DNA from 3 places in the Pseudoalteromonas aliena SW19 genome. Region 1 is predicted to be linked to each of the others. Evidence: predicted binding sites of a transcription regulator. Region 1 holds the regulator's gene; each other region holds the start of a gene.
What was found. Region 1 encodes FliA, which starts transcription of late flagellar genes. Its sites were predicted from a motif close to CTAAAGNTNNNNNNNNNNNNGCCGATA; they were not measured.

Region 1 (2,278 bases):
ATGGTCAGCGAGTACCAGAGGACATTCGCGTTGCGAATTCAGAAAAACTAGTAAAAAAAGCTGAGCAATTATATTTAAAAAGAATAAAATCACAACATTCACGACATCAATCAGTGGCGTCGAACACAGTAGGGATGTATGATTAACACAGTATTAGATCAAGCAAGCGGCCTGCGAAAAATGAGTCAAAACAATAATAACGGCGTAAAAGTTATCGCTGTGACCGGTGGTAAAGGTGGAGTAGGTAAAACAAATGTTTCACTAAATACTGCAATCGCATTAGGTCAACAAGGTAAGCGAGTTTTAGTTCTTGATGCCGACTTAGGTTTAGCAAATTGTGATGTGATGCTTGGGCTTCGTGTTGAGCGCAATTTATCACATGTATTATCTGGCGAATGCGAACTGGATGAGATTTTAGTTGAAGGTCCTGCCGGGATTAAAATTGTCCCTGCAACGTCGGGTTCGCAAAACATGGTTGAATTATCACCTTCTGAACACGCGGGTCTTATTCGTGCCTTTAGCGAATTAAATACCGAATTTGATATATTGATAGTAGACACCGCCGCCGGCATTTCCGATATGGTGCTGAGCTTTTCTCGTGCAGCACAAGATGTAATGGTCGTCGTGTGTGACGAACCAACATCAATAACAGATGCGTATGCACTTATTAAAGTATTAAGCCGTGAGCACGGTGTGTATAAATTTAAAATTGTTGCAAATATGGTTCGCAGCCTTCGCGAAGGCCAAGAATTGTTTGCAAAGTTATCTAAAGTAACAGATCGTTTCCTAGATATTTCTATGGAGCTAGCTGCAACGATACCTTACGATGAAAATATGCGTAAAGCGACACGTCGGCAGAAAGTTATTGTGGAGTTGTTTCCAAGCTCTCCAGCTTCAGTGGCTTTTCGAGCTCTGGCAACAAAAGCGGTCAAATGGCCAATACCGAATCAACCGTCAGGGCATTTAGAGTTTTTCATTGAGAAGCTGGTTAACGGCTAATTATGACAACATTGGTAAATAGAGCTATGGGATATCAATCAACACAAAATTTAAATGTGATTGTTGAGAAACATGCGTCACTGGTTAAAAAAGTGGCATGTCACTTAATTGCTCGTCTACCTCCAAGTGTACAACTCGATGATTTAATTCAATCGGGTATGATAGGACTGATTGAAGCGTCAAAAAACTTTGATGCAACTAAAGGCGCAAGCTTTGAAACGTTTGCAGGTATTCGCATCCGTGGCGCTATGCTAGATGAAATGCGCCGTGGTGACTGGGCTCCGCGTTCTGTACATCGTAAAAGTCGTCTTGTTGCTGAAACGATAAACGAATTAGAAAAAAACTTAAATCGTGAACCTACAGATATAGAAGTTGCTGAAAAACTTGATATTTCGTTAAATGAGTACCATCATATTTTAAACGATGTAAATGCAAGTAAAGTGTTGGGTATAGAAGACCTCGGAATTGATGAAGATGTCATAACTCCAGCAGGTCAAGATTTAACACTAGACAAACCTTTTAATAATGTTAAAAATGAACGATTTAATGAGTCTTTATTAAGTGCAATAAAATCATTACCAGAGCGAGATGCTATGGTGTTATCTTTGTACTATAACGATGAAATGAATTTAAAAGAGATTGGGCATATACTCGATGTTAGTGAATCGCGTGTGAGTCAGATACATGGTCAGGCGATGATTAAGCTAAAAGCAAAAATCAATGACTGGATAAACTAGTAGTAAGTAAATAAAGGTTAAGACCTCACTGGAGGATGTTTTGGATAAAAACATGAAAATTCTTGTCGTTGACGATTTTTCAACAATGAGACGTATTATTAAAAATTTATTGCGTGATTTAGGTTTTACGAATGTTCAAGAAGCAGATGATGGTTCGACTGCTTTACCAATGCTACAAAATCAGTCTTTTGATTTTGTCGTGACGGATTGGAACATGCCAGGTATGCAGGGTATTGACCTTTTAAGGGCAATTAGGGCGGATGACAAGTTAAAACATCTCCCTGTTTTAATGGTAACGGCTGAAGCTAAAAAAGAACAGATAATAGCTGCTGCTCAAGCTGGTGTTAATGGCTACATTGTAAAACCATTTACAGCTGGCACATTGAAGACCAAATTAGAAAAAGTGTTTGAACGCTTAGGTTAATTATAGGGAGAGGCTTATGTCAGCACCTGCTGCGCCTCGAATAACTTTAGAACAAGCGCGTCAACTCGTTGTTTTTTTAGAAAACGACGAGCAAGATAAAGCTGATCAATTAATTTTG
Region 2 (2,278 bases), on a different contig from region 1:
TGTTTGTTCTTGATCTGCAGCAGAGATTGCTTGATCAGAAGATTGTTCTTGAGAGGTACTACGAGATTCCCCACCCCGTTTATCACCTCGTTGTTCTTGCCTACCACCTGCAGAGCTTTCATCACCGGCCTGAAATTCAAGCATTTGTTGAGTCATTTCTACTGTTTGTTGCTGAATAGTCTCGATTGGTGTGGGCTCTGGTTTTCCTGGCGTAAACTCCATAGCAATAACAGAAGTACCTTTGGGAATATCTTTTACTTCTATTTTATTTTGTACACCAAATGCAAACTTCATTGAACCGGCTATTTGTTTAAATTTAAGTACATCCATTTCAGAAAATGCAAGCAAGAGTACAAAAAAGCACATCAATAAAGACATTAAATCTGCAAAGGTTCCCATCCAAGCTGGAAGCCCTGGGGGAGGACATTTACACTCTTGCTCAGACATGTTTACTCCTCGGTATCAACTTTACGTTTTGATTCAGCTAAGTAGTTTTTCAAAATGCCTTCAATTACTTTTGGGTTTTGACCATCTTGAATACCTAATACAGCGTCTAAAATCAAACGTTGGTTCATTGCTTCTTCGTCTTTACGCAGCTCCAATTTAACTTGGATAGGGATCGCCACTACATTTGCTAAAAAAGCGCCGTATAAAGTTGTTAACAAAGCAACAGCCATCGAAGGACCGATTGATTTTGGATCATCCATGTTAGATAACATAGCAACTAAGCCAATGAGCGTACCGATCATTCCCATTGCTGGTGCAATATCAGCCATGGCTTTAAATAAACCGGCTCCCATTTCATGACGGGTTGACGTTAAAGTTATGTCTTTTTGTAAAGTCGCTCTAACAACGTCAGCATCATGACCATCAACTAACATATCAACGCCTTTACGCATAAACTGGTTCGGTATTTCAGCCTCTTCGAGGGCTAAAAAGCCACCCTTTCGAGCTGAATCAGCAAGTTCAACGGCTTTGTCTATCAACTCCTCTGGCGATTCAATTTTAAACATAAAGGCTTTAGCGGCCACTTTACCAATGCCAAAAAACTGCCCCATGGTGTAGTTCGATAAAACAATAAATATAGAACCGCCAAATACAATCACCACTGAAGGAGTGTTGTAAAACATGGCCATTTCGCCACTACTGCTCATAAACATGGACATGACAATTAAGCCAATTGCGCCAAGGATCCCTATAATGGTTGCTAAATCCACATTTCCTCCAAAGGTTTCATGCACTAAGGCCTTATTATAAACTTTTTATCATTAACTGCTTATCGGCAACATATTGAATTGCTTAAGCGGTTTATCTAAATAAAGATAAAAAAGTCTTATTAGTGTAATTTATATTCAAGCTGCATTAATAATTACTTTTATTAAAAGAATTGACCGTGATTAAGCCCTTATTAATGCATACAAGAATAGCATTTGATATTAATAGACGAAAAAAACGTATCATCCTTTGACCTAGTTTAGCATTCCCCCTAAAATTGGCTCCTAAATTTACCACGTAAGCTGAAATAAGATGGCGACTAAAAAACCTGAAAACTTAAGTTTCGAACAAGCACTAGAAGAATTATCGACAATTGTTAGTGATATGGAACAAGGTGATTTATCGCTTGAGCAATCATTAAAACAATTTGAACGCGGAATTGCTTTAGCCAATGCTTCATCTGGTAAATTACAACAAGCGGAGCAAAAAGTATCAATTTTAATGGGCAATGGCGAAAAATCAGTACTTACTAACTTTGATAACGATACGGAATAACTGTGAGTATTAAAGAACAGATTGAACGTGCGCAAATAGATGTAATAGCTACCTTGAAAGCGTATTTCAAACAGTCGTTAGATACAGACGAAACGGTAAAAAATGCCACACAATACGGGTTATTTAATGGCGGTAAAAGATTACGCCCATTTTTAGTTTATGCAACGGGCGAGATGTTTGGCGCAAATAAACACGATCTGAATGTACTTTCAGCAGCTATTGAATGCATTCATAGCTATTCGTTAGTGCATGATGACTTACCGGCGATGGACGATGATGACTTACGCCGTGGCCGCCCAACTTGTCACATAGAGTTTGGTGAAGCCCATGCTATTTTAGCTGGCGATGCTCTACAAACTATCGCTTTTGAGTTAATTGCAAATCATCAATTCAAATGCTCAGCACAAACACAAGTAAAGATGATCGCACAATTAGCACATGCATCAGGCCTTAAAGGCATGGTTGGCGGGCAAGGTTTAGACATTGCCGCAACTGACAAAGTCATTAC
Region 3 (2,278 bases), on a different contig from region 1:
AGCACCGAATTTCCCAGCTGCTGCTAGTAATTTAGTGCCGTCACCAAAAGAGGTATTATCCATGATATTTGTAAGCTCTAGTGCTAATGCTGTGTATTCAGCACTTTGAGAAGCCCATTCTTTTGCGCCATTAGTATCACTTGAACCTTGTGTTGCCAGCTCTTTCATTCGATAAGCAATATTAGTCATTTCGTCAAACGCGCCTTCAGCTGTTTGCATCATCGACATAGCGTTATTACCATTGTAAAGACCTGCTTCTTGACCACGTACTTGTGCGTTTAGGCGCGAAGCAATTTGTAGACCTGCCGCATCGTCTTTTGCTGAGTTAATTTTAAAACCAGATCCTAAACGCTCAAGCGCAGTAGATAAATCGTTGTTACTACGACCTAATTGATTTTGAATTGACATTGACGCCATATTTGATTGAATTGATAAAGCCATGCTTAATTTCCTTTATGTTTTTTTAACGCTACCCACACTTTAAAAGCATAAATAGCAGTGACTAATCATTTAGAGCGACCACATTAAGAAAAAACTAAACTTTATTTTGATTTTATTATTGTTATGAATGTTTGTACTGACATTTATAGTGACGCTAAATCACAAACAGCCCTCTAAAAAACTAAATAGTTAGACTCAACACCTACTACAAACAAAAACAGCCGCACTAAAAGTGCGGCTGTTTTTATTTACTTATCGATTACTTAGTTTAAGTAACCTTTCGCTAAACTATTAACGAAGTAACGAGCCAATCATTTGTGTTGTGCTGTTTGCAGTACTAAGCACTGAAATACCAGAATTCATTAATAACTGTTGCTTAGTCATGTTAGATGTTTCAGCCGCAAAATCAGCATCCATTAATGTACCTACAGCCGCTTGAGTATTTTGTTTCATGTTTGTTACGTTATTCATAGTGTGGTCTAAACGGTTCATTGACGCACCTAATGTAGAACGCGCATCACCAATACTATCAATTATTGTGTTTACCTTTACTATTTCAGCTTGCGCTGTTGTAACATCAGTAAATGCAGCAGCACTAGCTTGTGCAGCTGTTACTGCTGTTAATTTTCCTGAAATATCAACAGCAAGTGTTTCTGCTGCACTTGCACCTACTTGAAAGCTCACACTAGCAGCAAACTTACCACCGGTTAGTAATTTAGTGCCATCACCAAATGAAGTGTTATCCATAATATTTTTCAGCTCTAGTGACAGTGCTGAATACTCGGCACTTTGAGAAGCCCACTCTTTAGTACCATTGGTATCACTTGAACCTTGTGTAGCTAGTTCTTTCATGCGGTACGCAATATTAGTCATTTCATCAAACGCGCCTTCAGCTGTTTGCATCATCGACATCGCATTATTACCGTTATAAAGACCCGCTTCTTGACCACGTACTTGTGCGTTCAAGCGTGAAGCAATTTGTAGGCCTGCTGCATCATCTTTTGCTGAGTTAATTTTAAAACCAGACCCTAAACGCTCAAGTGCCGTAGATAAATCATTGTTGCTGCGACCTAGTTGATTTTGAATTGACATTGACGCCATGTTTGATTGAATTGATAAAGCCATGTTTATTTCCTTTCGTTTTTAGTTAGTATCTGCAATTTAAATAACGTGTGTAATTAACGCCTAACCATAAAGAGCGACCAAACTTAGGAAAAACTAAACTTTTTTTGTTTTTTATTTTCATAAGAAAATATGCTTAAAAATACGCACCTTAAATTCAAGAATTAAATAAATCTACATGAGCGTAATTTTCTTTACTCACTTAAATTCAATTTCCATCCACAAATCAACCATTGAAATAGCGTAAACAGATCAATATATAACTCGCAATAAGTCAATTATACTTACTGGGAAACATTAAATATTGGCGTGCGACCCATAGTTAGCGGTATGAGTACGACTTATTTAATATAAATACTCCACATGATAAGACGATTGCGTGTTTAGTTTACAAATTAAAAACCGATGAAATTAAAAACACACTTTTGTCTTAATGGTAAATTATTTTCAAAGGATCATTTTAACTATTGACCGATCCCGCCAGTATGCCAACATAGGGTTATTACCTATTATCAATATACAAAGTGTCAACATGCCTTGTGTATATCCAAGAATTAGAAAGGGCATGGGAGCAAGATGGCATGCAATGGGCAAAGGAGTTGCAAACTTTCCTGAAAGAAATCAATCAACATCAAATACATAACCCCGAGCTAGATGCAGACACAAAAGCGCACTATATAGAGAGGTATCAACACATATTGGCTCAAGGTGACGT

Region 2: pomA (flagellar motor protein PomA) is a predicted target of FliA. The motif match lies at 1,278-1,304, and genes of this name have one in related genera.
Region 3: PALI_RS10650 (flagellin N-terminal helical domain-containing protein) is a predicted target of FliA. The motif match lies at 1,735-1,761, and genes of this name have one in related genera.

What each region holds. Positions count from the first base shown of each region.
Region 1 covers NZ_AQGU01000026.1:228,654-230,931, reverse strand. The annotation lists gene flhF (flagellar biosynthesis protein FlhF) at 1-146, shown strand, start outside; gene PALI_RS12285 (MinD/ParA family ATP-binding protein) at 139-999, shown strand; gene PALI_RS12280 (RNA polymerase sigma factor FliA) at 1,026-1,736, shown strand; gene cheY (chemotaxis response regulator CheY) at 1,777-2,160, shown strand; gene PALI_RS12270 (protein phosphatase CheZ) at 2,177-2,278, shown strand, end outside.
Region 2 covers NZ_AQGU01000027.1:410,070-412,347, reverse strand. The annotation lists gene PALI_RS15245 (flagellar motor protein MotB) at 1-447, opposite strand, end outside; gene pomA (flagellar motor protein PomA) at 450-1,217, opposite strand; gene PALI_RS15235 (exodeoxyribonuclease VII small subunit) at 1,528-1,770, shown strand; gene ispA ((2E,6E)-farnesyl diphosphate synthase) at 1,773-2,278, shown strand, end outside.
Region 3 covers NZ_AQGU01000025.1:1,126,704-1,128,981, forward strand. The annotation lists gene PALI_RS10645 (flagellin N-terminal helical domain-containing protein) at 1-441, opposite strand, end outside; gene PALI_RS10650 (flagellin N-terminal helical domain-containing protein) at 733-1,566, opposite strand; gene PALI_RS10655 (hypothetical protein) at 2,145-2,278, shown strand, end outside.